4 regions of the Bacillus sp. BACIII genome follow, and region 3 is predicted to be linked to each of the others. Evidence: predicted binding sites of a transcription regulator. Region 3 holds the regulator's gene; each other region holds the start of a gene.
The links. Region 3 encodes LexA, which represses DNA repair genes until DNA is damaged. Its sites were predicted from a motif close to CGAACATATGTTCG; they were not measured.
Positions count from the first base shown of each region.

Region 1: a site for LexA is predicted at 3,664-3,677, ahead of uvrB (excinuclease ABC subunit UvrB). Genes of this name have one in related genera too.
Region 2: a site for LexA is predicted at 5,832-5,845, ahead of recA (recombinase RecA). Genes of this name have one in related genera too.
Region 4: a site for LexA is predicted at 6,519-6,532, ahead of ruvA (Holliday junction branch migration protein RuvA). Genes of this name have one in related genera too.

Region 1 covers NZ_CM174437.1:3,315,240-3,323,294, reverse strand. Annotated here, with positions in the region: gene ACXN9U_RS16335 (TetR/AcrR family transcriptional regulator) at 1-470, opposite strand, end outside; gene ACXN9U_RS16330 (PEP/pyruvate-binding domain-containing protein) at 542-3,043, opposite strand; gene ACXN9U_RS16325 (CsbA family protein) at 3,342-3,578, shown strand; gene uvrB (excinuclease ABC subunit UvrB) at 3,753-5,738, shown strand; gene uvrA (excinuclease ABC subunit UvrA) at 5,746-8,055, shown strand, end outside.
Region 2 covers NZ_CM174437.1:1,291,867-1,299,921, reverse strand. Annotated here, with positions in the region: gene yfmH (EF-P 5-aminopentanol modification-associated protein YfmH) at 1-876, shown strand, start outside; gene ymfI (elongation factor P 5-aminopentanone reductase) at 935-1,663, shown strand; gene ACXN9U_RS06135 (DUF3243 domain-containing protein) at 1,739-1,996, shown strand; gene ACXN9U_RS06130 (DUF3388 domain-containing protein) at 2,126-2,917, shown strand; gene ACXN9U_RS06125 (helix-turn-helix domain-containing protein) at 2,936-3,823, shown strand; gene pgsA (CDP-diacylglycerol--glycerol-3-phosphate 3-phosphatidyltransferase) at 3,897-4,478, shown strand; gene ACXN9U_RS06115 (competence/damage-inducible protein A) at 4,496-5,746, shown strand; gene recA (recombinase RecA) at 5,918-6,961, shown strand; gene ACXN9U_RS06105 (serine hydrolase domain-containing protein) at 7,128-8,055, shown strand, end outside.
Region 3 covers NZ_CM174437.1:1,139,694-1,147,748, reverse strand. Annotated here, with positions in the region: partial or broken gene ACXN9U_RS05670 (dUTP diphosphatase) at 1-210, shown strand, start outside; gene ACXN9U_RS05665 (poly-gamma-glutamate hydrolase family protein) at 423-1,247, shown strand; gene ACXN9U_RS05660 (DUF8570 family protein) at 1,354-1,503, shown strand; gene ACXN9U_RS05655 (prohibitin family protein) at 1,490-2,320, shown strand; gene ACXN9U_RS05650 (IS1182 family transposase) at 2,449-3,801, opposite strand; gene ACXN9U_RS05645 (YndM family protein) at 3,922-4,371, opposite strand; gene ACXN9U_RS05640 (hypothetical protein) at 4,529-4,957, shown strand; gene lexA (transcriptional repressor LexA) at 5,296-5,916, opposite strand; gene yneA (cell division suppressor protein YneA) at 6,069-6,380, shown strand; gene ACXN9U_RS05625 (YneB family resolvase-like protein) at 6,396-7,046, shown strand; gene ACXN9U_RS05620 (DUF896 domain-containing protein) at 7,115-7,348, shown strand; gene tkt (transketolase) at 7,514-8,055, shown strand, end outside.
Region 4 covers NZ_CM174437.1:388,220-396,274, reverse strand. Annotated here, with positions in the region: gene spoVB (stage V sporulation protein B) at 1-855, shown strand, start outside; gene ACXN9U_RS02115 (DUF421 domain-containing protein) at 862-1,518, opposite strand; gene ACXN9U_RS02110 (TIGR04086 family membrane protein) at 1,684-2,070, shown strand; gene yajC (preprotein translocase subunit YajC) at 2,122-2,382, opposite strand; gene tgt (tRNA guanosine(34) transglycosylase Tgt) at 2,414-3,559, opposite strand; gene queA (tRNA preQ1(34) S-adenosylmethionine ribosyltransferase-isomerase QueA) at 3,587-4,615, opposite strand; gene ACXN9U_RS02090 (DUF2905 domain-containing protein) at 4,641-4,841, opposite strand; gene ruvB (Holliday junction branch migration DNA helicase RuvB) at 4,834-5,838, opposite strand; gene ruvA (Holliday junction branch migration protein RuvA) at 5,849-6,454, opposite strand; gene bofC (sporulation cell-cell signaling protein BofC) at 6,589-7,065, opposite strand; gene ACXN9U_RS02070 (hypothetical protein) at 7,230-7,349, opposite strand; gene ACXN9U_RS02065 (YhcN/YlaJ family sporulation lipoprotein) at 7,474-8,055, opposite strand, start outside.

The sequences.
Region 1 (8,055 bases), 1.7 Mb from region 3:
ATAAAATAACCGAAAATCATCGTCATAAAGACGTCTGCATTAGCTTCTTCGCTGCCGGGGCTTATCCTGTTTTTCTTTGTCAGTTCCTTAAAGTAAACGATTAAATCCTTTTTTACGGATTGCGGATATACGACAATATCCTGCAGGACGTCTTCGAATAATTCCGGTTCGCGCAGGCAGATGCGGAACACCTCTTTTTTTTGTTCCAATCGCTGCAAAAGGGTCGTGGCGAAATGAAGAAGATCCTCATACAGATTGCCTTCCGCCTTGGTGATCACGCTTTCCGGAACCGGCGTGTGCTGCTCAATCATGGCTTTCATTAGTCCTTGTTTGTTTTTAAAATTACGAAAAATCGTAGCTTCGCTTACATTCGCTTTTTCTGCGATTTCTTTTGTTGTCGCGGCGCGGTATCCTTTTTGAATGATAAGATTCATCGCAGCGTCAAGAATTCTCTTGTTCGTCGTTCTCAACTTGTTTCACCTCGCGTAAATACTGGCAGGACAAGTATACACCCGCCCTGCCCGTCAATAAAGAGGGAAACCTAGCATGAAGCGCGTTTGACTATCGTAATCTGTCCGTTTGTGCCGTCTACCGAGACGATATCTCCGTCATTGAGCCTGTCAGTCGCGACACGTGTGCCGAGAACAGCGGGAAGCCCGTATTCTCTTGCGATGATCGCCGCATGTGAGAGGATGCCGCCCGTATCCGTAATGACGGCCTTTGCATCCTGAAACAGACTGGTCCAAAGCGGTGTCGTCATTTTGCAGACAAGCACATCTCCTGATGAAAAACGGGAAAAATCACTTGCGTCACGAATGACTTTCACCGGGCCGCTTGCGATTCCGCTTGACGCTGCAAGTCCGTAAATATGATGTTCAGTGTTTTTTTCATCTTCTGTGATGGAGCCTGTAACCTGCTCAGCGGCTTTCAGCTGTTCGGGCGTCGGTGTGCCGAGATAAGCGGGCGCTTCAAGCAGCTGATATTGCTGGAAAAGCTGTTTCCGTTCAGCGGTTTTTTCCTTCAGCGGAACAGGCGTCACCAGCGCTTTCTCGACTTCATCGCTGTATAAGTACCACATATCCTCCCGGTCATCGATCACGCCTTGTTTTTGCAGCAGCTCGCCGATTTTCAAGAGACAAAGGCGCGCTTTGGCGTCCAGCATCGCATCGATATAAAAATGGTGATCATCTATGATGACGGATGCAGATAACGCCCACTGATAATAACGGTCAAACGTCTCCCGGAAGCCGTCATCTTCAATTCGATTCATGAAGGCGGCGTAAAGCTGTTTGCGTTTTTCTATCGTTTTATGAAACTCACTGTCAAAATCGTAGCCGTTCCGGACATAGTTTTGAATGTTAGCCAAAGCGAAATAAGGATTTTCCGCCCACGTTTCTTCGATCAGATCATGGCTTTTTACTGATCTCCAGCCGTATTCTTGTAAAAATTCGCCAACTTGTTCAAGAAAGCGTTTTCCTTCATCTGATTGCAGAAGCGTCTGATGAAGCTCGCCGGCCTGGGAAGCTGTAAAGACGCGCAGCAGTTCAGGATTGTCTTTTACTTGTCCGGAAAGCAGCCAGAGCTGTCTGTCGGTTTCCAGTGATTTATTCATGACGCCGGCCAGCATTTCATACAGAAGGGAGGCGTTGTCTTTCTCAACCTGTCCGTACATGGACTCCAGTGTCATATTTAACGCAATCTGCGGAAAGACAATGTTGAAATGTTCTTCATATCCTTTTAAATAGAATTCTTGCAGGTTTCGGAACGCCTCAAGGGCAGTCTCCGGTGTATGATTTTTATGCGCCAGTCCGTCCAGCTTTTGATAAAAAGGCAGAAAGGTTTCATGAATAATATCATACATGCGGTCAGCCAAAACGGGAAAAAGCGCTTCTAACTGTTCTGCGGGCAGGTTGTCGTCGGTCTTATGCTGTCTGGAAAAAACATGGCCCTGGTGGAGCTTGACACGCTCAATCTCGATGCCCATCACAGGGAATGTCTTCGTGCCTTCTTTGAGGCCGTATTCTAAAGCAGGCACAATGAGAGAGGCGAATAACGGGCTGATGGGGCCTTCTATATTGGACTCCATATTGAGCCAAAAATCTTTCTGGTCCCGAGGCGTCATGATAAATTCCCGTTCTTCGTCTGCCGCTTTCTGATCCTGCGCGATCGTTGTAATCGGTCTGGCCTGAAGCAGATACAGCTTATTTTCGGCAAATCCGAATTCGAGATCCACGGGATAACCGTACAGTTCTTCCGTCTTAATCGTCAGCATGGCAAGCTCTTTGATGCTCTCGTCATCAAGGCAGAAGCGGTTTCTCATGTCAGCGGACGTTTCTTTTTCGGTTACGCCTTCCTTTTGGGAAACGATATACATTTCTTTGAAGCCGATTTCTTTGTCAATCCGGAATGTGTCTTTATTGACGATAAATGTGTCGGGCGTCACGCTTCCGGACACGATTGCTTCTCCGAGACCGTAGCTCGCGCTGATCATCAGTTCTCCGTCATCATGTGTGACGGGGTTTCGGCTGAAAATGACCCCTGATACCTCAGAATTGATCAGCCCTTGGACGACAACACCCATTAACGGTTCTGCAGTGTCATTTTTCATTCTCTCCTTATAACCGCTGACCCGCGCCGAAAAGAAGGAAGCCCAGCATTCTTTCACTTTTCCGAGAAACTCTTCTTCTGTTTTGATATTTAAATAGGTTTCGTACTGGCCCGCGAAAGAAGCGCCTTCAAGATCTTCGGACGCAGACGAGGAACGTACGGCAACAGAGGCATATGATTCTCTCAATTCATAAAAAGAGGCAATCAGCTCATCGCGGAGCTCTTTTGAAAACGTGCCGTTTATAATGGCGCGCTCCATCTCTTCCTCATCTGCCTGAAGCCGGTTATCTTCCATAAAACGCGTCAGCGCATTTGTCTGAATGACAAATCCATCGGGAACGGGCAGGCCGTTTTTCGTCAGTTTAATCAGGTTCATTCCTTTTGCGCCTGCTGAGCGGCTCGATTCTTCCGCTTTTTGAAATCGTACTGAATACATGCGGTATAACCCCCTTTTTCTTCATCCAAGAAAATGATAGTAAACACTATCATTACATTGTAAAGAGGGAGGAAGAAACTGTCAAAGACACAAAGACCTAATCCTTCTCCTCCTTTCGGCTGAAGAAAGGCAATTTGGTTCATTTCATTAATGGTTCAATAGATTTACATTCGCATTTTTTTTGACAGATGATTGAAGACTGCTGAAAAAGGGTATTGTGATAGCAGGGGAACGATTGTCCGATTCTTCATTTTTTACTATAATCAGATGAGATGAAGAATTCCCGAGGAGGGTTTTTGTGATTACAAAAGCCGTTTTTGCATTATGTTTCCCTTTTATGCTGGTCGTCCTTTTTACGCGGGTCACTTTTAACCATTATGTGGCGATCGCTCTCACAGCCGCACTGCTTTTCGCATCCTATTTAAAAGGTTACACCGAAACGTATTTCATCGTTGGATTGGATGTCGTATCACTGGTAGCCGGCGGGCTGTACATGGCCAAAAAAGAAGCAGACAAAAAGAAAGACAATGCCTGACATGGTGAATATGAAATGGAAGCCTGCTTTTACGCCATAAAAGCAGGTTTTTTATACAAAAATTGACTTGGTAAAAATAAACCATCGAACTTTAGTTCGTATTTTTAGTGATTTTGCCCGTCATTGTGTTACTATATCAATAGGAAGATTTCGTAAAGAAACGGAGGCTTTTTTGTGAAAGATCGTTTTGAGTTAGTCTCGAAATATCAGCCCCAGGGAGATCAGCCGCAAGCGATTGAAAAGCTTGTCAAAGGCATACAGGAAGGCAGAAAACACCAGACTCTCCTGGGTGCGACAGGGACGGGCAAAACCTTTACCGTGTCCAATCTGATTAAAGAAGTCAATAAGCCGACACTGGTCATTGCCCATAACAAAACCCTTGCCGGACAGCTGTACAGCGAGTTTAAGGAGTTTTTTCCGAACAACGCTGTCGAATATTTTGTCAGCTACTACGATTACTATCAGCCGGAGGCGTATGTGCCTCAAACGGATACATTTATAGAGAAAGACGCAAGCATTAACGATGAAATTGATAAACTGCGGCACTCCGCGACATCCTCTCTGTTTGAACGGAGAGATGTCATTATCATTGCGAGTGTGTCATGCATATACGGTCTCGGTTCGCCTGAAGAATACCGGGAGATGGTCGTGTCGCTCAGACCGGAAATGGAGATTGAGCGGAACGAGCTGCTGAGAAAGCTAGTGGATATCCAGTATGCCCGCAATGATATCGACTTTAAGCGGGGGACATTCCGCGTGCGCGGCGACGTTGTGGAAATCTTCCCGGCTTCCCGTGACGAACATTGTATCAGAGTAGAATTTTTCGGAGACGAAATTGAGCGGATCAGAGAAGTTGACGCTTTGACCGGAGAGATTCTCGGCGACCGCGATCATGTCGCGATTTTCCCGGCTTCCCACTTCGTCACCCGGGCGGAAAAGATGGAAAAAGCGATTCTGAACATTGAACAGGAGCTTGAGGAGCGCTTGAAAGTCATGCGTGAAAACGGCAAGCTCCTTGAAGCGCAGCGGCTTGAGCAGCGGACGAGATATGATCTTGAAATGATGCGGGAAATGGGTTTCTGTTCGGGCATTGAGAACTATTCAAGACACTTGACGCTCCGTCCTCCGGGTTCTACGCCGTATACGCTGCTTGATTATTTTCCGGACGATTTTATGATCGTCGTTGATGAATCACACGTGACGATTCCGCAGGTGCGCGGCATGTTCAACGGTGACCAGGCAAGAAAACAGGTGCTTGTCGATCATGGCTTCCGCCTGCCGTCAGCGCTTGACAACCGTCCGCTCCGATTCGAGGAATTTGAGAAACATATGCACAATATCGTGTACGTGTCGGCTACTCCGGGACCGTATGAGATTGAGCATACGCCGGAAATGATCGAACAGATCATCAGGCCGACGGGACTGCTCGACCCTCTCATTGACGTCCGGCCGATTGAAGGACAGATTGATGATCTGATCGGCGAGATTCAGGCGAGGATAGAACGGAATGAGCGCGTGCTCGTAACGACATTAACGAAAAAAATGTCAGAGGATCTGACCGATTATCTGAAAGAAATCGGCATCAAGGTCAACTATCTGCATTCCGAGATTAAGACGCTTGAACGGATTGAAATCATCCGTGACCTCCGGCTCGGAAAATATGATGTGCTGGTCGGCATCAACCTGCTGAGAGAAGGTCTTGATATTCCGGAAGTGTCGCTTGTCGCCATTCTGGATGCGGATAAAGAAGGCTTCCTCCGTTCTGAGCGTTCGCTTATTCAGACGATCGGACGGGCAGCGAGAAACGCAGAAGGCCGGGTCATCATGTATGCCGATAAAATCACGCATTCGATGGAAATCGCGATGAATGAAACGAAGCGCCGCCGGGAACAGCAGGAGCATTTTAACGAAATCCACGGCATTACGCCGCAAACGATCAATAAGGAAATCCGCGATGTGATCCGCGCGACGCAGGCCGCTGAGGATAAAGAAGAATACAAAACAAAAGCCGCGCCTAAGCTGACGAAGCTGACGAAGAAAGAACGCCAGAAAGTCGTTGAGCAAATGGAGCATGAAATGAAAGAAGCGGCCAGAGCGCTTGATTTCGAGCGGGCGGCAGAGCTTCGTGATTTACTGTTAGAGCTAAAAGCGGAAGGATGATGAACACATGGCAATTGACCGGATCGAGGTGAAAGGGGCAAGGGCGCACAATTTAAAAAACATTGATGTAACGATTCCGCGGGATCAGCTCGTCGTCGTGACGGGCCTGTCCGGATCGGGAAAATCATCCCTTGCTTTTGACACCATTTACGCGGAAGGACAGAGGCGGTATGTCGAATCGCTTTCTGCCTATGCACGCCAATTTTTAGGGCAGATGGATAAGCCGGACGTTGATGCGATCGAAGGGCTTTCTCCGGCCATCAGCATTGACCAGAAAACGACAAGCCGCAATCCGCGGTCAACCGTCGGAACGGTAACGGAGATTTATGATTATCTCCGGCTCTTATACGCGAGAGTCGGTAAGCCGCACTGTCCGGAGCACGGCATCGAAATTACGTCGCAAACGATTGAACAGATGGTTGACCGGATTCTTGAATATCCTGAGCGGACGAAGCTTCAAGTGCTTGCGCCGATGGTCTCAGGCAGAAAAGGCGCCCATGTTAAGGTCCTTGACCAAATCAGAAAGCAAGGGTATGTAAGGGTGCGGATTGACGGAGAAATGGCCGAGCTTTCCGACGATATTGAACTTGAAAAAAACAAAAAGCATTCCATTGAAGTAGTCATTGACCGGATTGTCGTCAAGGAAGGCGTTGCCGCCCGGCTTTCCGACTCACTGGAAACCGCCCTCCGCTTAGGGGAAGGCCGTGTCATGATAGATGTCATCGGCCAGGAAGAGCTGATGTTCAGCGAGCATCACGCCTGCCCGATTTGCGGTTTTTCCATCGGAGAGCTTGAGCCCCGGCTGTTTTCGTTTAACAGCCCGTTCGGCGCCTGTCCGACTTGTGACGGTCTCGGTTTGAAGCTGGAAGTGGACCCGGAGCTCGTCATTCCAAATCCTGAGCTCTCATTAAAAGAACACGCCATCGCTCCGTGGACGCCGATCAGTTCCCAATATTATCCGCAGCTGCTTCAGGCGGTCTGCCGCCATTACGGGATCGATATGGAGACTCCGGTCAAAGACCTGCCGAAGCATCAGCTTGATAAAGTGCTGTACGGCAGCGGCAATGAACGGATCTACTTTAAATACGAGAATGATTTCGGACAAGTGCGGGAGAATGAAATTGAATTTGAAGGCGTGCTGCGCAATATTGAGAGACGGTATAAAGAGACAAGCTCCGATTATATCCGTGAACAGATGGAGCAATATATGTCACAGAAGCCGTGCCCGACCTGCAAAGGCTACCGGCTGAAGAAAGAAGCGCTGGCCGTTTTGGTCAACGGACGCCACATCGGAACCATTACCGAACTTTCCGTCGGCGATGCGCTGGAATTTTTCAAAAACCTGACGCTGTCTGAGAAAGATATGCAGATTGCAGATTTAATTTTAAGAGAAATTGTAGAACGGCTCAGTTTCTTAGATAAAGTCGGTCTTGATTATCTGACGCTGAGCCGGGCGGCGGGTACGCTGTCAGGCGGCGAAGCCCAGCGTATCAGGCTTGCGACGCAGATCGGCTCCCGTTTGTCAGGCGTCCTGTACATTCTTGATGAGCCGTCCATCGGTCTTCATCAGCGTGACAATGACCGTCTGATCAGCGCGCTGAAAAACATGAGAGATCTCGGCAACACACTGATTGTCGTCGAGCATGATGAAGATACGATGATGGCTGCCGATTATCTGATAGATATCGGACCGGGCGCCGGCATTCACGGCGGCCGTGTCATATCGGCGGGCACGCCTGAAGAAGTGATGAATGATGCGGATTCTCTGACCGGACGTTATTTGTCAGGGGCTCAATTCATCCCGATGCCTCCGGAGAGAAGAAAACCTGACGGCCGATACATTGAAATCAAAGGCGCCACGGAAAACAACCTGAAAAAAGCGAATGCCAAATTCCCGCTCGGCACTTTTACGGCGGTGACAGGGGTATCCGGTTCCGGAAAAAGCACGCTTGTGAATGAAATTCTGCATAAGGCGCTTGCGCAAAAGCTCCATAAAGCCAAAGCGAAACCGGGAAGCCATAAAGAGATCAAAGGCCTCGACCATCTTGATAAAGTGATCGATATCGACCAGGCGCCGATCGGCAGGACGCCGAGATCAAATCCGGCAACTTACACGGGTGTGTTTGATGACATCCGCGATGTGTTCGCGCAGACAAATGAAGCAAAGGTGCGCGGCTACAAAAAAGGCCGATTCAGCTTTAATGTGAAAGGCGGGCGCTGTGAAGCCTGCCGCGGCGACGGCATCATCAAAATTGAGATGCATTTCCTTCCTGACGTGTACGTCCCGTGCGAAGTGTGTCACGGCAAACGTTACAAC
Region 2 (8,055 bases), 150 kb from region 3:
GGCATCATCGGCCAAGAAATTAACATGTATGATGATAATCCGGATTGGCGGCTGTTTTTCGGCCTTATCGAAAATATGTATAAAGACCACCCCGTGAAAATTGACATTGCCGGAACGGTAGAAAGCATCTCACATATTACGAAAGATCTTCTCTATGAGTGCTATGAAACATTTTATCACCCGAGCAATATGCTGCTCTTTATCGTCGGTCCCGTAGATCCTGAAGCGATCATCAGCCAGGTGCGGAAAAACCAGGAGAAAAAGCCGTTTACAGATCAGCCTGAAATCAAACGTGAAGAAGTTCAGGAGCAGGAAGCGGTTTTCCGCCGGGAGCAGGAATTAAAAATGAACGTCCAAGGCTCAAAATGTCTTGTCGGCTTAAAGGCGAAAAACCCTTATAAAACGGGGCGGGAGCTGTTGAAGCACGAGCTCAGCATGAACCTCATGCTTGAATGTCTCTTCGGAAAAAGCTCACCGCATTACGGCGACTTGTACGACAAAGGCTACATTGATGAAACCTTCAGCTTTGATTATACGGCTGAATACGGATTCGGTTTTGCCTCAGTCGGAGGAGATACACCGGAGCCGGATAAGCTTGCTGACGAATTAAAACAGATGCTGCTTGATGCGGGATCAGCCGTGACTGCGGAAAAGCTTGACCTGGCGAGAAAAAAGAAAATCGGGTCATTTTTAAAAGCGCTCAATTCGCCTGAATACATCGCCAACCAATTCACGCGTTACGCCTTTTTAGATATGAGTCTGTTTGATGTCGTAACTGTACTGGAGCAGATCACCCTGGAAGACGTAGAGCGGGTCATTAAAGAAGAAGTGTCAGAAGACAGGCTGACAGTCTGCAAAGTCGTGCCAAAATCATAAAAAAACATCCCTCACGCCCTGAGGGATGTTTTTCTGGGGAAAGAAGGAATGTTGATTGATGAAACAGACAGCGCTCGTCACCGGAGCAAGCGGCGGAATCGGACAAAGTATAAGTGAAGTCCTCGCAAAAAACGGATATGACGTGCTTTTGCATTATCATTCTAATAAAGAAGCCGCACACAGGCTTGCGGAAAGATTGAGCGCATCATTCGGTGTAAAAGCCTCTATTATTCAGGCGGATCTGTCCTCACCGGAAGGCGCAGAGACACTCAGCCGCTCCGTTAAACAGCCTGTGGACGCTCTGATATTAAACAGCGGCAAAAGTCATTTCGGCCTGATTACGGACGTGACGGATGACACGGCGCGGGAGATGGTGCAGCTGCATGTGACGAGCCCGTTTTTGCTGGCGCGTAATCTGGTGCCCGGCATGATCCGGAAAAAAAGCGGAGGCATCGTCGCGATCGGTTCCGTATGGGGAGAAACAGGCGCATCGTGCGAAGTGTTATACAGCATGGTCAAAGGAGCGCAGCATTCGTTCGTCAAAGCGCTTGCCAAAGAGCTTGCTCCGAGCGGCGTCCGCGTGAACGCAGTCTCACCGGGCGCCGTTGATACGAATATGCTTGATCAGTTTACGTCTGATGAAAAAGAAGCATTGGCAGAGGAAATACCCGCGGGCCGGCTGGCAAATCCCGGGGAAATCGCCGAAGCGGCAGCGTTTTTATTATCGGAGAAGGCTTCCTATATTACCGGACATATATTATCGGTAAACGGCGGCTGGCACTGCTGAAAAAAATGTGTGTATAGTTTGCATCTGCACGGACAAAATAATTTTGTAACGACAGATGAAATGGAGGAAGCCAACATGTCAGTATTAGAAAACTGGGATAATTGGAAGAATTTCCTTGGCGACAGATTGAACTATGCACAGGAAAAAGGGATGAGTGATGAAACGGTCACTGATCTCGCTACAGAAATCGGCGGTTACCTTGCGAACGAAGTCGACTCGAAAAACCATCAGGAAAAAGTGCTTGCTGATCTTTGGAGCGTTGCTTCTGAAGATGAACAGCGCGCCATTGCAAATATGATGGTGAAGCTTGTTGAAAATAACAGCACTCATTAAGAGGGGAGGATTTTCTCCTCTCTTTTTTTATGTTTTCCTCTATAGAGCAACATTCTTCTTTCTAATTAGAGAAAAATGTTTTATGATAAAGGAAGGTAAAAATTTGCCACAATGGAGGGGGTATATCATTTGGCAAAGCTCGAATGGTATTTTGAATATGAAATTCAAGTGAACCGCCCCGGCCTGCTCGGGGATATTTCATCTCTTCTCGGGATGCTGTCAATTAATATTGTCACAATTAACGGTGTCGACCTTTCCAGAAGGGGAATGCTGCTCAGATGCCGGCATATAGATCAAATTAAACGATTGGAATCAATTTTAAAAACAATGGAGACCATTAAAGTAACGAAGCTGAGAGAACCGAGGCTTCGCGACCGTCTCGCAGTCCGTCACGGAAGATACATTCAGCGTGATGCCGATGATAAAAAAACCTTCCGCTTTGAAAGGGACGAGCTTGGCCTTTTGGTTGACTTTATGGCTGAGCTGTTTAAAAAAGAAGGACACAAACTGATCGGAATCCGGGGAATGCCGCGGGTCGGAAAAACGGAGTCCATCGTTGCCTCAAGCGTCTGCGCCAGCAAAAGATGGCTTTTCGTATCTTCAACGCTGTTAAAGCAAACGATCCGCAGCCAGCTGGTTGCCGATGAATACAGCACGGAAAACGTATTTATCCTTGATGGCATCGTTTCGACAAGACGGGGCTCTGAGCGCCATCTTCAGCTCGTCAGTGAAATTATGAGGCTCCCGGCGACAAAGGTCGTGGAGCACCCGGATATTTTTGTTCAAAATTCGGAGTATACGCTCGATGATTTCGATTATATTATCGAACTCAGAAATGATCCTGACGAAGTCATTACATATGAACATGCAGAAGAACCGCAAATATTTGATCAGACCGGTTTTTCAAGCTTTGATTTTTAATATTGGAAGGTGTTTGTTGTGACAGAATTAGCAATCCGGCTTAAAGAAGCCAGAGAGGAAAAAGGGATGTCATTGGATGAACTCCAGGCGGCGACGAAAATTCAGAAAAGATACTTAACCGCTCTGGAAGAAGGCTCCTATGATGTCATTCCCGGCAATTTTTATGTGCGGGCGTTTATCAAGCAATACGCTGAAGCTGTCGGGCTTGATTCAGACCAATTATTTGAAGAATATAAAAAAGACATCCCGAACACGTATCATGACGATGTGTCGGAGAAAATCTCCGGTCTCGCCATGCAAAGGGAGCTGCCTAAGTCCTCAAAGGCGGCGGAATGGCTTCCGACCGTTCTTATTGTCATCGGTGTGATTATCGTCATTGCGATCCTGTATGCGATTATTCAGTTTGGAATAAGCAAGTCCGGGCAGACTGACAGCAATAAGGCCGTCACCCAAAGTGAGAGCAAGTATGAGATTCCTAAGGATTCTGCGCTGAAAAACGACGGCAATACAAATGACGGAGCGCAGACTGACAGCAAAAAAGACAAAAAAGCGCCAGAGCAGAAAAAGAAAGAAAAGAGCAGTGAAAAGACAGAGATCAAAGCGGCCGGAACAGAAGGCTCCGCTTCTTCATACAACGTTTCCGGAGCTGATAAGTACAAGCTTGAACTGATTGCTTCCGACAACGCTTGGATCCGCGTCCGGGATGACAGCGGCGGTTCATTAAAAGAAGGGACGCTGCAAAAAGGCGAAACCTACAAAAAAGACATCACAGATCAAAAGCAGATTGAAATACGCACGGGCTATGCCCCTAACCTGAAAATTAAAATCAACGGAGAGGTTCTGTCCTATGAACTCAATCCGCATGATGTGATGGCGCAGACCATAACAATCAAGATGAAAAAATAAAAGGGGAAAAGTCATCTGAACGATTAAGATGACTTTTTCTTCACGTCCGAGTACATATTATTGGAGGGGCTTTATGTTTAACTTACCGAATAAAATCACACTGGCAAGAATCGCTTTAATTCCTGTATTTATGATTATCATGCTTGTTCCTTTTCAGTGGGGCAGCCTTCATATAGGGGATGAATCGATTCCGGTCGCACATCTTACGGGAGCTGTTTTATTCATTATCGCATCAACGACTGACTGGGTGGATGGCTACTACGCCAGAAAGCTGAACCTCGTGACAAACTTCGGGAAATTTTTAGATCCGCTGGCTGACAAGCTGCTTGTGTCTGCGGCATTAATTACGCTTGTGCAGTTTGACCTTGCGCCGGCGTGGATGGTCATCGTCATCATCAGCCGCGAATTTGCCGTAACGGGACTAAGACTTGTGCTGGCGGGAACGGGGGAAGTCGTAGCCGCCAATATGCTGGGAAAAATTAAAACATGGGCTCAGATCATCGCTGTTGCAGCGCTTTTACTTCATAATCTCCCGTTTGAGCTCGTTTCTTTCCCGTTCGGGGATATCGCTTTATGGGTGGCCGTGCTCTTCACAGTCATTTCCGGCTGGGATTATTTTGCGAAGAACTGGGATGCGTTAAAAACATCTAACTAAGAAAGAAGGACTTGAACATGGAAATAGCAAAAAAAGCGGAAATCATTGCAGTCGGCTCAGAGCTTCTGCTCGGCCAGATCGCCAATACGAACGCTCAGTTTATCAGTAAAGAGCTGGCGGAAATCGGCGTAAACGTGTTTTACCACACCGCTGTCGGTGACAATCCGGAGCGGCTTAAGCAAGTCATCCGCACTGCCGAAGAGCGCTCGGACCTGATTATTTTTTCAGGCGGCCTCGGACCGACCAAGGACGATTTAACAAAAGAAACCATTGCAAACACAATGGGACGCCCGCTCGTTCTGAATGACGAAGCGTTCCGGTCGATTGAAGAGTATTTCGCGAAAACAAAACGGACCATGTCGCCGAATAACCGCAAACAGGCGCTCGTTATTGAGGGCTCGGACGTTTTGGCGAATCATTTCGGCATGGCGCCGGGAATGCTTGCAGAGCACGGATCAAGGCTTTATATGCTGCTTCCCGGACCGCCGAGCGAGCTGCGTCCGATGTTTGAAAATGAAGCGAAGCCGCTGCTTCTTAAAAAGCTCGGTTCAAATGAGAAAATCGTTTCAACCGTGCTGCGGTTTTTCGGAATCGGTGAATCTCAGCTTGAAGCTGATTTAGAAGATATCATTGACGCGCAGACGAATCCGACGATTGCGCCGCTTGCCGCTGACGGTGAGGTCACGCTGCGTTTAACGGCGAAACATGCCGATGAAAAAGAAACAGAACGGCTTTTAAAAGAAACGGAAGCCTCCATTTTAGAACGTGTCGGTGAATTTTTCTACGGATATGATGATACGTCCCTGGTGAAGGAGCTTTCAAAAGCATGCAGACAGAACGGAATCACGATTTCCTCTGCCGAAAGCTTTACAGGCGGACTGTTTTCAGAGTGGGTGACTGATTTAAGCGGCGCGTCTCAACTTTTTGCAGGGGGCGTTGTCTGTTATTCCGACAGCGTGAAACAGCATGTGCTCGGCGTGAAAGCTGAGACGCTGGCAGATAGCGGAGCGGTCAGCAAAGAGTGCGCGCGCGAGCTTGCCGCCGGTGTCAGAAAGCTGACCGGAAGCGATATCGGTATCAGCTTTACCGGAGTTGCGGGCCCGGATCCGCAGGAAGGGCATGCCCCGGGCCGTGTCTTTATCGGCATTTCCGCGGAAGGAAAAGAAGAGGTGCATGAATTTAACTTTGCCGGATCAAGAACCGGAATCAGAAAGCGCGCCGCTAAATACGGCTGCCATCTCATTTTAAAAATGCTGGATCAAAAATAAAGTTTTAAAAGGGCATTTTCTCTGATTTTTAATTTTTACGAAGGGAATTATGTTCTTTTGAAGAAAAGCGAACGCGGAAAAAATCCGAATATGCGTTCGCTTTTTTCTTGGCAAATGTCAGTAAACAAGGTATAGTATATGTAGTGGCAAGATAAAGGAGGAAAAAAATAAATGAGTGATCGTCAGGCAGCCTTAGATATGGCTCTTAAGCAAATAGAAAAACAATTCGGCAAAGGTTCCATCATGAAGCTCGGGGAAAAAACGGATACAAGAATTTCAACGGTGCCGAGCGGCTCCCTTGCACTTGATACCGCTCTCGGAATAGGCGGATACCCACGCGGACGGATTATTGAAGTGTACGGACCTGAAAGCTCAGGTAAAACGACCGTAGCGCTTCACGCCATCGCTGAGGTTCAGGAAAAAGGCGGACAGGCAGCATTTATTGATGCTGAGCATGCCCTTGATCCTGTTTATGCGCAAAAGCTCGGTGTCAATATCGAAGAGCTGCTTCTGTCTCAGCCGGATACGGGAGAGCAGGCGCTGGAGATTGCTGAAGCGCTGGTGCGAAGCGGAGCTGTTGATATCGTAGTCGTTGACTCTGTTGCGGCGCTTGTTCCAAAAGCTGAAATTGAAGGTGACATGGGTGACTCACACGTCGGTTTACAGGCGCGTCTCATGTCTCAGGCGCTCCGTAAGCTTTCCGGGGCCATCAATAAATCTAAAACAATCGCAATCTTTATTAACCAGATTCGTGAAAAAGTCGGCGTTATGTTCGGAAATCCGGAGACGACACCGGGCGGACGCGCGCTGAAATTCTATTCTTCCGTGCGTCTTGAAGTGCGCCGTGCCGAGCAATTAAAGCAGGGCAACGACGTGATGGGGAATAAAACGAGAATTAAAGTCGTAAAAAACAAAGTCGCTCCTCCGTTCCGTACGGCTGAAGTGGACATCATGTACGGTGAAGGAATCTCCAAAGAAGGGGAAATCATCGACCTTGGGACTGAACTTGATATCGTGCAAAAAAGCGGCTCGTGGTATTCTTATGAAGAAGAACGCCTCGGACAGGGCCGTGAAAATGCCAAGCAGTTCTTAAAAGAAAATAAAGACATCATGCTGATGATTCAAGAACAAATCCGTGAACATTACGGTTTGGACAATAACGGTGTTACGGAAAAATCGGAAGAAACTCAGGAAGAGCTTGAATTTGAAGAATAAAAGCACGATCAAAAGGGCGGAATAAGCAATTTCCGCTCTTTTTTTGTGTGTTTAAAAAAACACTGGCTGTTTCGGAAAATTTTATCTGAAATGTTACAACTTTTTTCACCCTTCACTCGTCTAACATCATGGCGAAAGTTGAAATTATATCTGAGGAGGAAAAAAGATGACGAGCCCCCGCCGCACAAGAATTAACAAAAAAAGAAAGAAGAAATTGATGAAAACGGGAGGGCTGTTTCTTTTTCTGCTGCTTGTCACTGTTTTTATTATGATCTGGACCGTCACAGCGCATCACCGGGAGAAGGATTCTGTTAAAAGTGCTCCCGCCGCTCAATCTGATTCTTCAAATGACCAGACTCAACAAAAAAAAGAAAAGACGCAAAAAGAGAAAACACCTAAATCAATCGATCACAATAAACGGATCAGCAATTACTTGCAACAGATCGGGTTCAGCGGCACAGCAATGGTCGTAAAAGATGGAAAAGTTGTGCTGAAAAAAGGTTTTGGCTATGCGGACCGAAAACAAAAAATCAAAAACAATCCGGAAACATCATATTATATCGGTTCTTCACAAAAGGCGTTAATTGCGACGGCTGTCCTGCAGCTTGAAGAAAAAGGGCTGCTTCAGACGAGTGACCCCGTCAGTACATACTTGCCGAATTTTCCTAACGGCACGCGCATCAAACTGAAAAACCTGCTCAATCATACGTCCGGCATAAACGGACATATTGAGGGTCAGGGACCGATTTCTCCCATTGATTTAATTAAGGATATAGAATACCGCGGAATTAAACGGCAGCCTGGGGTTTGGGATTACAGAGATTCCAATTATTCAGTGCTCGCCTATATCGTATCTCAGGTCAGCGGGGAGTCATACGAACAATATATAAAAGACCACGTATTCAAACCGGCCGGAATGAAGCATGCCGGATTTTACAAAACATTTGCTGAAGCCAAATATCCTGCCGTCGGCTACAAAGTTGATGAGAGCGGACAGCTTGTAACGCCTCACATTTTGGACCTATCGCAGCTGTATGGGGCGGGCGACATGTATATGAGTGCTGAAGATCTTTATAAATTTGATAAAGCGGTCG
Region 3 (8,055 bases):
ATTCAATGGGTGTCATCGATGAATCTTATAAAGGTGACAATGATTTCTGGTTTTTCCCGGCATATGCACTTCGGGGATACCGATATTTCCAAGGGGGAGCGGATCTGCCAATTCAGAATCATGAAGAAAATGCCTCAAGTGGAATTGATCGAAGTGGACAAGCTCGGAAACAATGACCGCGGCGGTCTGGGATCAACAGGCACAAAATAAAACGATTAAAGACTGCTGTTAAGCAGTCTTTTTATTGATTTCGAAGCGCCAGCCGCGCTAGCATATTGATGAAGGATTTCCCGATATTCCTTCTTCAGCATTCCGTTTTTCTAGAAGATGCTCTGATGTTTTTATTCTTTAAGATGAACGGAGGTCTTGTCCAACGTATATAATATTGTGACAAAAGTGTAAACAAAAGAAAGGATGATGTTATGAAAAAAAGGGTTAGAAGAGAAGACCGTAAAGCTGCTGGCAAAGAGGCAGAGCAGAAGAAACCGTCCAAAGTCACCCTGTTCTGCCGTTCGCTTCAAAGGCTGAAGCATTTGTATTGTAACATAAACATACAATTGCCATCAATAACCAAAAAAGGAATTTTAGTTTTGATTTTATCGTTTTTGCTTCTGCCGTTTTTACGGGCTGATGCCGCTTCAGATACTTACGGCAGTTTCGAGGAATTAAAACTGCATGAGGCCCCCTCCGTTTTTTCTATTTCATCGAAAGAACATGACCCTTCTGTTCTCATATTAGCTATACACGGCGGAGGCATAGAGCCGGGGACCAGTGAGTTGGCCAGAAAAATTGCCGAAAACCGGAGCCTGTATTTATTTGAAGGGTTAAAATCAGCCGGCAATGCTGAGCTGCATTTGACCAGTTCGCATTTCGACGAACCTAAAGCCGTTCAAATGGTGAAAGAGCACTCAAATGTCATTTCATTGCACGGTTACGGCAGCGACGATAAAAAGATAAAAATCGGCGGTACAGACAGAGAACGGGCCGAACTTTTGACAGATGTGCTGAAACGGAACGGGTATCCTGCCGTTCTTCTTGGCATAAATGATAAATACGCAGGTGTCAGTCCGAACAATCTTGCCAATCAATCTTCATCCGGATTAAGTATTCAAATCGAAATGAGCACCGGTTTTAGAAAATCACTGTTTGATACTTTTACGCTTAAAAGCAGAGCGTCCACACAAAACGATACCTTTCTCCGATTCACAAAAACGATTTCTGATTTTATCAATGACAATTATAAATAAGCACGCCGCTTTTTGCCGGCGGAGCTTTTTCTTTTGAAATTTATGAAACTTTAAGTTCTTAAGATCGTATACATAACTGACAGGATGAAAGAAAAGAGGTGGGCAAATGAAAGTGATGATCGGGTCTATCATTCTTCTTGTCATCATCGGATTCGGTTTATGGCTGATGCTTAGTCCAATCTTTAAACAAGTGGGAAGCGGAGCCAAAAAATTTAAAAAGTCATGGGAGGAAAAAGATCAGCATGAGCGAAAATAAGCGGAGAAACACAAAAAAAATACTCGGCGGTGTGATTATAGGCGCAGCCCTTTTAATTGCGGGCGTTACGGCGTCATTATTTATTGAAAAAATACCGAATGGTTATGTCGGAGTCGTATACTCACCGAACGGCGGGGTAAAATCCGAAACTTTGGATCAAGGCTGGCACTTAGTCGGTTTGTTTAATAAAGTAACGGAATATCCGGTGCGTATGCAGACCGTAAATAATGAAAATATAAAAGTGGCAACCTCAGACGGTAAAAATATTGAAATGGATATCGCTTACAACTATGTTGTTCAGCCTGATAAAGTAGTCGATCTGTTTAACAAATTCGGGGCGGTAGACGTTGAAACGATTGAAAATACATATTTAAAAACAAGACTGTGGGACGCGGCGCGAAAATCAATCAGCAAATACTCGGTTATTGACACATACGGGCAAAAATCTGCAGAAGCCGCTGCCGATGTTCAAAAAAGGTTTGCTGAGGATATGAAGAACCTTGGATTTTTAATTGATGATCTGACGCTTGGCGTCCCGAAGCCGGATAAAGCCACACAGGAAGCTATTGATGCAAGAGTGAAGTCTTCACAGGAGCTTGAACGGACGCAGACTGAAATTAAAATAGCTGAAGCTGAAGCGAAAAAGAAAAAAATTGAAGCGGAAGGGATCGCTGATTATAACCAAATCATAAAAAAATCAATGTCTGATGAAATGATCAAATATAAATGGATTGAAAAATGGGACGGAAAAACACCGAAAGCGACAGGCACAGACTCACTGCTCCAGCTGCCGCTGGACGATCAGAAGCAAAAATAAAAAGAAAGGAGGCGGATGCCTCCTCAGCTTGTAGAGAAAACGATGTTTTTTCTACAAGCTTTTTTGTTTTATACAGTTTCTTTAGATATTCATCAGGTTTCAGATGCAGAAAAAGAGCTCCCACATGCCTAGCCTTGTTTGGCTAGGTATGTGGCAATCTTCTTCATATTCTGGCATGCGGCTGTGAGGAGGACTTGCTCGCTCACATTCCGCTTTCCCCTCAACCTGCAATAGCGAAGCCCATGCAGCTGTTTTGAATCTGCAAAGCTTCGCTCTATTTTTTCTTTTCTTTTTTTGTAGAGGTTTTTTCCTGAAACAGACAAGCGATTTTGTCTGACCCTTTCTTTATGGTCCTCCCATACATGCCGGGTGATGACCTTTTGGCGGTTCTTTGATTTTGTGCATTGTGCAAGCAATGGGCATGCGGAACAGATTTCAGGATTTGATTTATATGACCGGTAGCCTTTTCGGTCAGTTGTTGAGTATGTAAGTGTTTGGTGATTTGGACAAATGTATCTATCTTGTTCACTGTCATAATGAAATTTCCATTTTGGAAACAAGCCTCTGGCAGGGTGATATCGTCTATAGGCAATAACGCCAAAAATATGGCGGTCAGCTAATCCTTTACAGATCGGGGTCGTTAAATAACCAGAATCAAGAGCGACGGCTTCTACATCAAAATCAAATCGTGCGATTTGGTGATCCAATCGGTCAAGATAAGGTACAGAATCATGGACATTTCCGGGCGTGACATAGGCGTCGGTGATAATGTTATGTTTCATATCCGTTGTTCGGTGATCTAAATAAAAGAAACCCTCCGGTTTATTTTCACGATACATATATCCACTTTCCGGATCAGTTGTACTGTGGCGGATCTCTTTTTCAGCTTTCACCTCCTCTTTGACTTTTAACGGCTTTTTTCCGTGTTCCTCCCGATCCTCTTGTATGGCTTCATTTAAATCCTTGATATAGTTTTGGGTATCCTGCGCAATTGTTTTTCTTGTGTATTTATGCTTGTTGGCATTGGCTTTCAGATGAGTTGAATCAGTGAATAGGACACGTCCGCCCACCATGTCATGATTGATGGCCTGAAGAACGATCTCATCAAAGATGTCTTGGAAGATGGTTGTATCTTTAAAGCGTGTGCGTCTGTTCCAGCTGATGGTGGAGTGATGCGGAACTGGATCATTTATGTTCAATCCGAGAAACCATCTGTATGCCATATTGTAGTAAATTTCTTTTTCGAGCTGTCTTTCTGAACGGATACCGTAGAGGTAGCCGATAAACATCATTTTGAATAAAATCAGCGGATCGAGTGAAGGGCGGCCTTTGTTTTCGCTGTAGTAAGGCTTAACCTTTTCAATGATAAAAGAGAAGTCTATGTGTTTATCAATTTTTCGAAGCAGATGATCTTCTTCGACGAGTTGGTCAAGCAAAACAAATTCGGCTGTGTTTTGAGAAGAGTTTCTTGTGTGGAACATGAGAAAGACACCGTCCTTTTTAGTCTTTCTTTTATTTTAATACAGGAGAATGGATATTTTAAGGAAAAATAAAGGCTGTCGAGATTTTCTCGACAGCCTGAGGAGGCGGATGCCTCCTTTTTATGTTTTTTCTTCAGAATCTTTTTCCGGCACCAATTCTTCAGACGCCTCGGTTTGATAGCTCCATAGCGTGCTATCTGTCTCTGTTGTGTCCTGATAATCTTCGGGAAGCACATATTGCTGCAAATATCGGTGAAAAAATGCCTCAAAAACAGAAATGCAAAGTGCAGAGATAACCGATGCCGCGGCAGGAGAGACATTAAACCCGCCAATGTTCATTAGAAATATCCATAATATAATGAATGAAATTCCGAAATCAGCTGCAACGGCTGTAAAATTGCTTGTTCTCGGCAGAATCATGCAATCACCCAAAAAGTAAGTGATCAAACTTAAGATCAAGGTAATAAACAGAACGTTTAAAAAAGTTACTTGGTACATCAGATCCAGAACAATGTACAGCAAAGCAAGTGTGAGCGCCGTTTTAGAAGCGAAAGCAATTACATGTTTCATTTGAACCACCTTCGTTATTTCGTTTAGTCTTCATTGTAGGCAATCAGCAAATTTTTAAACTGGTATATAGTGGTTATAAAGTGTGCGTTTTAATAAAATGTAAATAGACATCACCATATTCAAAAGTTAAAATATGTAAAAAAAGGGGGATGCAAAATTGAAAAAATGGTGGATATGTATTGCTGTTTTTTTATTATGTTTTTGCGGAGTACACTCAGCTGAAGCGGCTACCACTGAATTCGGATCAAAAACAAGCTTCATTATGGAGGGAGATGTCAAAGAGTTTTTTATTGAAAATCCGGGGGCTGTATCAGCTGATGATTACCTATTAGGATACAAGTTCACCATTGTGAACAATTCTTCATGCAATTTAAACGTGAAACTCCAGCGGATGGCGCTGAACGGAAATTTTTATACATTAAGTTCTAAAAGCTACAGCGGCAGCTGGTTAAACCTAAGTGCCCAGGACAAAAAATCAATTGATCCGCATCACAAATACAGGATTCTGATTGAAAGCTCTTCAAACGTCTGTGCACCTGTTCATATTAAAGGGTTATACGGCGTGGAATATTATCATTTTGATTGAAAATAGATACCCGCAAAGGAAGCGGGTTTTTTTACATCTCGTCAAAACTTATTGTACTATGCACTAAATATTCATGAATAAAATGTAATCCGTCCGCTCCAAGTAAAGATAGTTATATATCAAAATCAGCCCGCACAAATACAAAAGTTGAAAAACGGATAAAAAGTTTCCTTAGAGAAACATTATTTATTGACTTCAAAAGTGAGATGCCTGATAATAAAGATGTAAGTTTTTCCTCCTTAGCAGGTTCGTTTCTTAAGCCAGGGCGAATCTGCTCTTTTTTTGCAAAAGAAAAACCCCTTTCAGAGGGGTTTTACGATAAATAAAGTTTAATAGAATTAATGAACGGCTCTGAATACGCCGATCACTTTCCCTAAAATACTTACGTTTTGCAGGATAATCGGTTCCATCGTCGGATTTTCCGGCTGCAGCCGCACATAATTGTCTTCTTTATAGAAGCGCTTGACCGTGGCTTCATCATCTTCGGTCATAGCCACCACGATTTCCCCGTTATTGGCCGTGTTCTGCTGTTTGACAATGACGTAATCTTTGTCAAAAATGCCGGCGTCAATCATACTCTCTCCCATGATTTCTAACATGAATACGTGTTCTCCCGGAGGAACCATCCGGTCAGGAAGCGGAAAATACTCGTCGATATTTTCAACAGCTGTAATCGGGATACCTGCCGTCACTTTTCCGATGACCGGAACATTGACAACCTGGCTTTTCGGAATTTGGACTTCTTCTTCATCCAATACCTCAATCGCTCTCGGTTTAGTAGGGTCCCGTCTGATCAGGCCTTTTGTCTCCAGCCGCGCCAAATGTCCGTGCACGGTTGAACTGGAAGCCAGTCCTACTGCTTCTCCTATCTCTCTTACAGAAGGCGGATATCCTTTCGTTTTTACCTCTTCTTTAATAAAACGCAGGATATCAAGCTGCCTTTTTGATAGCTTCGTCATATTTCGCACCTCAAAACGTCGATTTTAAGTAGATTATAGCATGATTTTCCTGACAGTACAAACATAGGTTCGAAAAAAACGATTGACAGAAACATTTGTTCGTATATACTGAAAGGTATAAAAAGCGAACAAACATTCTGGAGGTTGTTTAAATGGCGAAGGAATCTATCATATTTGTCGGACTGTTTACTGCGATTTTAAGTGCCGTTATTTTACTTGTTTCATGTGCGGGAAATGATCAGGCGCTCAGCCAATATGTTAAAATAAAGGTTCAGGACGGAGATACTCTGTGGTCACTTGCGGATCAAGTAGCAGAGAAGAAAAATATTAACAAAGAAGATTTCATTGAGTGGGTGACGGAGAATAATCATCTCCAAACTGCTGATATAAAGCCCGGAGACGAACTTATTCTTCCGGTTAAGAAGGAGAATCCGGCCGTATATCAGCTGGCCATTGTCAATTAGAGAGGAAAGAGAGAAATGAAGGCGCTCATTTATGCCCGGGTAAGCACAAACAAAGAACAGCAGCAGACGTCTTTAAAAAGACAGGAAGAGGAGCTCAGTGAGATCGCTGCGGCAAACGGCATGGAAGTCGTAAAAGTCATTTCAGAGAAAGCCAGCGGTTACGAAATGGACCGCGACGGAGTATTTGAAATGCTTGATGAAATTAAAAAGTCACATATTGACGCGATATTGGTGCAGGATGAAACAAGACTGGGAAGAGGAAACGCCAAGATCGCGCTTTTGCATTGTATTTACAGGGAGAACGTAAAAATATATACGACGGCTCATAAAGGCGAGCTGGAGCTTTCCGAAGCTGATACGATGGTACTCGAAATCGTCAGTATTGTGGAGGAATATCAAAGGAAAATTCACAATATGAAAATCCGGCGGGGAATGAAAAGAGCCGTAAAAAATGGCTATAAGCCTGAACGGAATCTGAAAAACAGACATGAAAACAGCGGAAAAGAAAAAAAAGAGGTTCCTGTTTCGGAAATTATCAGGCTGAGAGCTAACAAGCTTACCTTTGCAGAAATCGCCGCCACCTTAAGAGGATTCGGCTATGATGTATCCAAAGCCACGGTTCACCGGCGTTTTCAGGAATATATCGCAGACAGCGAAGGCAGCTGACATGCTTCAGTTGTAAAAAAGATGATGTTTTAGTAGTATATAATCAACACGCACCAAAGGAGCTTATTATGATTTCTAAAGAAAAAATCGCAAGAATTAACGAATTGGCTCAAAAAGCTAAATCAAACACGATAACAGATGAGGAAAAAGCCGAACAGCAAAAGCTTCGCCAGGAGTATTTGAAAGGGTTCCGCTCCTCAATGAAAAATACGTTAAAGAGCGTAAAAGTTATTGATCCAGAGGGTAATGATGTCACTCCTGAAAAATTAAAAAGGGAACAACAGAAAAATAATCTTCATTAAACAGAAAGAATACGGCAATACGTATTCTTTTTTGTATATACTAATATCAGGCTGTGATTTGCGACAATTTTCAACAAGTTTATCTCAAATTTAAGCTGAAAGAGTTGAGAAAAAGTCAGCATCGCTTTATGATGAAAAGGTACAACAATAAGGAAGGGGATTATAATGGATACAATTGAAAAGAAATCAGTTGCCACCATACGTACACTATCTATAGACGCAATTGAAAAAGCTAATTCCGGACACCCGGGCATGCCGATGGGAGCTGCTCCGATGGCTTACACGCTGTGGACGAAGTTTATGAATGTAAATCCGCAGAATCCGGGATGGTTTAACCGAGACCGCTTTGTTTTATCAGCAGGACACGGTTCAATGCTTTTGTACAGCATGCTGCATTTAAGCGGGTATGACCTCAGCATTGAAGATCTGAAACAGTTCCGTCAATGGGGAAGCAAAACACCGGGACATCCGGAGTTCGGGCATACAGCCGGAGTCGACGCAACGACCGGGCCTTTGGGACAGGGTATCGCTATGGCAGTGGGAATGGCAATTGCAGAACGCCATCTGGCTGAAACATATAACCGTGATTCATTCAACGTAGTTGATCATTATACATATAGTATTTGCGGAGACGGCGATTTGATGGAAGGCATTTCTTCTGAAGCCGCTTCTCTAGCAGGCCATCTGGAATTAGGCCGCCTGATCGT
Region 4 (8,055 bases), 750 kb from region 3:
GTATCGCTCCCGACAACCGGAAGCCGATTCATCGGAAACTTGTCTTGGTTTTTTGAGCCTATTGTCGTCGCGCAGAGCCTTGCAATTGCAGGAGTCGCCACCGCTGCTGCCACCAGCCAGTACGGGGAGCTGACCGGATTTGCCATGACGGTTTTGACGCTGCCCAGCTTTATAACCTATTCTCTGTCAACGGCCCTTGTTCCTGCGATTAGTGAAGGAATGGAGCAAAAAAAGCTGCAGGTTGTCGAATACCGTCTGGAACAGGCGATGAGGCTGTGTCTTTTAAGCGGGGGCATTTCGGTGGTTATTTTATTCTCTTTCGCTGATGAGCTGATGTCCGTCATGTACGGATCGACTAATGCGGCGGTTTTTATTAAAGTCATGGCGCCGTTTTTTCTGCTCTATTATTTTCAGGGGCCCCTTCAAGCGGTGCTGCAGGCGCTCAATTTAGCCGGAGCCGCCATGATGAACAGTTTTATCGGCGCCGCTGTTAAAACAGGCCTTATTTTTGTGCTGGCGACCAGGCCTTCTCTGGGCATTATGGGCGCGGCATTGGCGATTGTGACGGGAATGGTGCTCGTCACCCTTCTCCATGCAGCCACTGTAAGCAAAGTGCTTCCGATCAGCATTAAAATAAAAGAATACGCGCTCTGTTTTGCGGTCATATTCATCTGCGGTTATGTGAGCCGACTCATAAAGCGCGCCGTTCATTTTTCAGGGTCAGAGGCTGTTAATCTTACAGGCTGGATTGCCATGACCGTCATACTATACATTGTGCTTCTGCTGTTATTCAGGCTGATTAAAAGGGAGGAGCTGATCCGGATTCCGGTCATCGGACGGTTTGTGACGCGGTGAAACCGATTAAGGCTCTCCTTTTTCATCTTTAAGATCAATAAAAAAAGCCCCGTCCGTAAACGTGCAGAATGATATTTCCGAAAGATCCTGATATCCTCTTTTCGCTAAGTTTTTTTCGAGCCAGTGTTTATCTTTCCCGATTCTGTCCAGATGCTCGTTCTGAATGACCCCGTCAACGATAAGCGATGTTTCCATCTGCTTATCCTTATTGTTTTTCTTTTTGACGATTGACAGCTTTCCCGACGACTCTAATATGGCGTATGACACGTCAGAGATTCTCTCGATGTTATTTTCCCTCAGCTGCATAAGAAGATCATCAAAATTGTAGCGCTGCGACCTCATCGCACGTTCGTCGATTTTTCCCTGTTTAATGATAATAGTGGGTTTGCCGTCAAGCAGCTGCCGTATTTTTTGGCTTTTGAGCGAAATAAAAGCAAGGCTTACTTGAATAATCATTAAAATGACGATCGGCACAATGGTATGCAAAAGCTTATCTTCTACATTTTCAATTGCCAATACGGCAATCTCGGCAATCATAATGGAAACGACAAGGTCTAAAATGCTCAGTTCTCCGATTTCCCGTTTTCCCATCAGTCTGAAAATCACAAGAATGATAAAATAAAGCACTATCGTACGAAACGTAATAATGAAAATATCTCCCATATCGCACCTCCAACGTTCATAGCATTTACGATCCGCTCTGTTTTATGTAAGAAATGAACTGAACATGATGCTTTTACGTCTAATCCGAACATTCAGAGAATACATTTAGAAAAAGACGGGCTCCGGCTTGTCATATGTCAGGCCCAGAGCGGAGAGGAGATCAAAATGGAAGAAACAAAACAAGTGGGTAAAGGCGTCTTGTACGGCTTAGTGGCTATCTTTGCAGTGATGCTTCTTACGAGTCTGGCGATTTCACTGCTGCTGACGGTTACCTCAATGGAAGAGTCATCTTTCAGCTGGCTGGTCACCGCGCTTTCTTTTCTTTCTTTATTTGCCGGCGGTTTTATTTCCGGCGGCAAAGCAAAAGAAAAAGGCTGGATGATCGGAGCGTTAACCGCCGTTTGTTTCTCATTAATCATCTTGCTGTTTCAATATTTAGGGTTCGGAAAATCATTTGCATCCGGTCAGCTTTTGTTTCATCTCGGCTTTTTGGGAGTCAGTATGCTGGGCGGGATTTTCGGAGTGAATTTGAAGGGCAGCAGATCAGCGTAATAAAAAAAGAGCGGATTCTCCGCTCTTTTTTAGTATGTATGAGCTTCGCTGTTATTCAGCAGAAGCTTCTCTGATTGCGCGGCGGTCAAATGTTAAACGGGTGTTATCACCTGTTTTAATGACGACCTTGCTTTCATCAATTGACTCAACAGTGCCGTGCAATCCTCCGATTGTCACCACTGAATCTCCTTTTTTCAGCTCTTCCTGCATCTGGCGTACGGCCTTCTGCTGCTTTTGCTGCGGACGGATGAGCAGGAAATAAAGCACTGCAAACATCAAAATAATAGGAACGATTGTGCCTAAAGTACCCATCTGTTTCCCTCCTTTCAAAAATGGTTTTTATTTAGAAGCTTTTCGCATTTGGCTTATTATAGCCGTAACGCTCAAAGAACTCTTCTCGGAAATCACCAAGACGATCCTCTCGGATAGCTTGTCTGACCTGCTCCATTAAGTGTAACAGAAAATGAAGGTTATGGTAAGTTGTTAATCGAATTCCAAACGTTTCATTGCAGCGGATCAAATGTCTGATGTAAGCACGGGAGTAATTTTTGCATGTATGACAGCTGCATTCTTCGTCAATCGGTCGGAAATCGCGCTCATATTTGGCGTTTTTCATGTTCAGGCGCCCTTCATTCGTAAACACCGTGCCGTTTCGGGCAATCCGGGTCGGCAGTACGCAGTCAAACATATCCACGCCGCGGATGGCACCGTCAATTAAGGCATCCGGTGAACCCACACCCATTAAATATCTCGGCTTGTCCTTCGGTAAAAGCGGAGTTGTAAACTCAAGCACTCTGTTCATGACGTGCTTCGGCTCGCCGACAGATAATCCGCCTATAGCATAACCCGGGAAATCAAGTGAAACCAAGTCTTTGGCACTTTGTGTCCGCAAATCTTCATACTCTCCGCCCTGTACGATTCCGAACAGTCCCTGCTCATCAGAGCGCCCGTGCGCCTCCAGACAGCGTTCCGCCCAGCGGCTGGTCCGTTCCACAGAGCGTTTCATGTAATCATACTCTGCCGGATACGGAGGACATTCATCAAACGCCATCATGATATCAGAACCGAGGGCGTTTTGAATTTCCATCGCTTTTTCCGGAGATAAAAACAGCTTGTCTCCGTTTAAGTGATTGCGGAAATGTACGCCTTCTTCTTCTATATTACGAAACTTGCTCAATGAAAAGACCTGAAAACCGCCGGAATCCGTTAAAATCGCGCGGTCCCAGTTCATAAACTGATGAAGCCCGCCCGCTTCTTTTACAATGTCATGTCCGGGGCGGAGCCATAAATGGTACGTATTGCTTAAAATAATACCCGCATCCATAGATTTCAGCTCGTCCGGAGACATCGTCTTTACCGTAGCAAGCGTGCCGACCGGCATAAATACAGGCGTCTCAAAGGAGCCGTGGGGCGTATGAACTCTGCCCAGACGCGCTCCCGTTTGTTTGCATTCCTTTATAAATTCATAACGTATCGGTTGTTCAGCCACTTTGTATGAGGCCTCCTGTCATTCAAATTAGATAATCAGCATGGCGTCGCCAAAGCTGAAGAAACGATATTCCTCTTCTACCGCATGACGGTAAGCGGAAAGAACATGCTCTCTGCCGGCAAGCGCAGAAACAAGCATGATAAGCGAAGATTTCGGCAGGTGAAAATTGGTGATCATGCCGTCAATCGCTTTAAATTCATATCCCGGATAAATGAAGATCGACGTCCAGCCGCTTGAAGCGGTAAATACGCCGTCATGCTCGCCGGCAATGGTTTCAAGGGTGCGCGTTGATGTCGTCCCGACCGACACGATGCGCCCTCCCGACTTTCTGATCTCGTTTAAAGAGGCGGCGGTTTCTTCCGTCATTTCATAAAATTCCGCGTGCATGTTATGCTCTTCCACATCATCCGCACTGACTGGGCGGAATGTGCCGAGTCCAACGTGCAGGGTGATAAATTCAATCCGCACACCCTTTTGCTTCAGCTCGTCCAGAATCTCTTCCGTAAAATGAAGTCCGGCAGTCGGAGCTGCGGCGGACCCGATTTCTTTTGAAAAGACGGTCTGATACCGTTCTTTATCATCAAGCTGTTCTTTAATGTAAGGAGGAAGCGGCATTTCACCGAGCGATTCAAGCACTTCGTAAAAAATCCCGTCATACCGGAATTCTATTTTCCGGCCGCCGTGATCAAGTTCCTCCGTGCAGACCGCTGTCAGCCGGCCGTCCCCAAATGTCAGGACCGTTCCTTTTTTTACGCGTTTCGCCGGCTTTACAAGCGTTTCCCATGTATCATTTTCTTCCTGTTTTAACAACAGGAGCTCCACTTTCGCTCCCGTATCTTCTTTTGTGCCGAATAATCTGGCAGGGAGCACGCGGGTATTGTTCAAGACGAGACAATCCCCTTCTTTAAAAAAGCTGACAATCTCTTTAAATGAACTGTCCGTCAGACCGCCCGTCTGTTTGTCAAGCACCATCAGCCGCGATGCGTCACGCTCTTTCAGCGGCACTTGGGCAATGAGGCGTTCAGGCAGTTCAAAATCAAATAAATCGACTTTCATCATTTCACCTTTATTCTGTCTATTGTTATTTCATTCTGCCGAAAAAATTGAGCAGGATGGATAGTATCACACTGATTACAATACAAGTAACAACGGGAAAGAAAAATGTGACATTTCCCTTTTTAACGAAAATATCTCCGGGCAGCCGTCCGACAAAGTGCCAGACTGCGCCGGCAATAAGCAAAACAGCACCGAGAACCATGAGAACCTTCGGAAAATCAGTCACAGGCGGGTGCCTCCAATCGAAAATGCTCATACACAGCCGGGGTCACGACCCGTCCCCTCGGCGTCCTCTGAAGAAATCCGATCTGCAGCAGATACGGTTCGTACACATCCTCTATTGTATGCGGTTCTTCGCCGATTGTCGCGGAAATCGTATCAAGGCCGACCGGACCGCCGCTGAATTTTTCAATCATGCCCATCAGCAGCTTGTGGTCAATATGATCAAGGCCGAGTGCATCGACTTGAAGACGTTCGAGCGCGTCGTGAGCGATTTCTTCCGTGATGCGGCTGTCGCCGAGCACCTGGGCAAAATCTCTCACCCTTCTGAGAAGCCGGTTTGCAACCCGCGGCGTTCCCCTTGACCGTCTGGCAATTTCCAGAGCCGGCGCTTCTTCGATATCCACTTCAAATACTTCAGCCGTTCGTGACACGATATCTGTCAGCTCTTCCTGCGTATAGTATTCAAGGCGCGACAGCACCCCGAACCGGTCTCTGAGCGGTGCGGTCAATAATCCCACCCTGGTCGTCGCTCCTACCAGCGTAAAAGGCGGAAGGTCAAGACGGACAGAGCGGGCGGACGGGCCTTTACCAATGACGATATCAAGGCAGAAATCCTCCATCGCCGGGTACAGCACTTCTTCAATTGAACGGTTCAGCCTGTGAATTTCGTCTATAAACAGCACATCTCCGGGTTCGAGCGCCGTCAGAATGGCTGCCAGGTCTCCCGGCCTTTCAATCGCCGGCCCTGACGTCGTCCGCATCTCCACACCCATCTCATTGGCCACGATCGACGCAAGCGTTGTTTTTCCGAGACCCGGAGGCCCGTATAAAAGAACGTGGTCAAGCGTTTCCTGCCTCATTTTCGCCGCATCGATAAACACGCGCAGATTTTCTTTCACCTTCTTTTGGCCGATGTACTGAGCGAGATTCTGCGGCCTGAGGCTTTGCTCGATTATTGATTCATGGCTGTCTGCTTCACTTGAAACGAGCCGTTCATCCATGAACATCACCTTACTTTAATAATTTTTGCAATGCTTTTTTCACATATTGATCTGTTGAAAGCGCCGTTTCCTCTTTTAGGTGAGGAAGCACTTTTTTAATTTCTTTTTCAGCGTAGCCGAGAACCCTGAGCGCTTCAAGCGCCTCGTCAAGCGCCGTTTCAGCCTCTTGTTTTTCAATGCGCGCTTCATGATTGAACAGGTTGTCAATCATTTCAGGCACGACATCGGCCAGTTTGCCTTTTAAATCAAGAATAATCTGCCGCGCCGTCTTTTTGCCCACACCCGGAAATTTCACCAAAAAGGCTTCATCTTCCTGTTCAATCGCTTCGATGACGGCTCCCGGATCACCGGAACCGAGAATGGCGAGCGCCCCTTTCGGCCCGATGCCGGTGACGTTCAGCAGCTTTGTGAAAAGCGCTTTTTCTTCCCTGGTTGAAAAGCCGTACAGAGAAAAGGCGTCTTCTTTTATATGATGATACGTAAAAATGGTCTCTTGATTGCTTACCTTATAAATAAACGGATTCGGAGTGAAGACCTGATAGCCGATTCCGCCGTTTTCAATCACGATGTATTGGGGAGATACGTAATCAATCGTCCCCTTCACGAATTCAATCACACCTATTCACCTCTTTGACTGCTTATCATTGTAACACAAAAACAGCCAAAGTCTTATAGAAAAGTTAACGTATGTTCGCTTTGACACCTTCCGTTCAGAAAAAAAAGACATGTGTCACATGTCTTGCGTCAAAGTCAGCCGCTGTAAGTCTTAATATGATCGATCACGCTCTCAAACTCCGCTTTTGTCCTGTACGGTATACCGTGTTCCAAATGCTTTTGCAACCGGCTTTCCAACCGCTCTAAATCAATTTGGAAGAAAGACTGGATCGGCTCCGACAGCGATCCGGGACGGCCGTGAAAAGTGGAAATCACCCCTCCGTCCGTGACACCGATATAACCGTTTACCTTACTGAGCGGAGAAATATCATCAACATGCTTACGGAAAAGAACGAAGCCTTTTTTCTGCTCAACGAGCGTCCAGCCGGCGTATGCGGCCCAAAAGTCTTCCATCGCCAAAACGGTTTCATCCGTATGTTCGATGCCGACATCACCGTCAAGATAGACCTTTTCCAGCTGGACGTGCACCCGAAGCGGCCCGTAATGCTCGACCTCTGCCCCGTATGCACCGTTTCCTCCGCAAATCAGGACTGCAGCTGATAAGATAAACATAAATAAAAGACGCCCACCGCAAATTCGTTTCACCAATAACACCTCTTTATTCAATCAAACTCTTGATGCTAGTTTGACCAAAGATGCCGGTGCTTAACCGTTTTCTTTCTTTTGACTGCTTCGCCGAAAAAAAGCAGCCCTCTAATAAAGGCTGCCCCGCTTTATTATGCCCGGCCGGCTGATATCAGTTTCATCTGTCCGGGCGTCAGTTTGAGTCGGTATCCTCTTACGGTCAAATACACAGTTTTTGTCCCGCGGCTTTTGTCGCACTCCGTTTTTTTCATCCCAGCCCCTCCGTTACGTTTTATTTTACTTTTATGTTAACAGCGCAATATAAAGAGCGTTTTAAGAATATGTAAAGAAATGATGAAAAAAATACTGCCGGATGAAATCATCCGGCAGTCCCGTCTAACGGCTGTTTTTGTTCATGTCTTGAAGCTTTGTAAAAGTGGCGTTATCAGTAAATACTTGAATTGCGCGGCCGTCCGCGAATTTTTTGGCTGCATGTTTGACATGTTGATCATCATTTTTCGTAAAAGGATGATTTGTTCTGACAGCAATGACGACTCTCGTGTCAGTCACGACGACCTGACTATCCTGTACGCCTTTTACTTTTTTCACGCGGTTTGCAATTTTTGCCGCCATTCTGATGTTTTCGGCATTGTCATACCCATTATAAGACATAGCGGCCGGCGGCGTATTGGCGTTGCGGCCGTTATATGTGCCGTCCGTTGTTAACGGAACCCCGTTATTCGGCGTGTTTCGGTAAGACACGTTTGTCGTATCCCGGCGCCCGTTTCGGTTTTCCATCATTTCGGAAACAGGTCCTTGATGGTCCATTCCGTACTGGCGTCTGCCGTTATCATTGTCATTTGAATAATACCCGACCGGACGTGTTGTCTGATTGTAGCGTCCGTCATTCATGGCATTATTTGCTCCGCATGCCGTTAAACTTGCAGTCACGGCTAAAACGCCTGCGATTGTCATCAG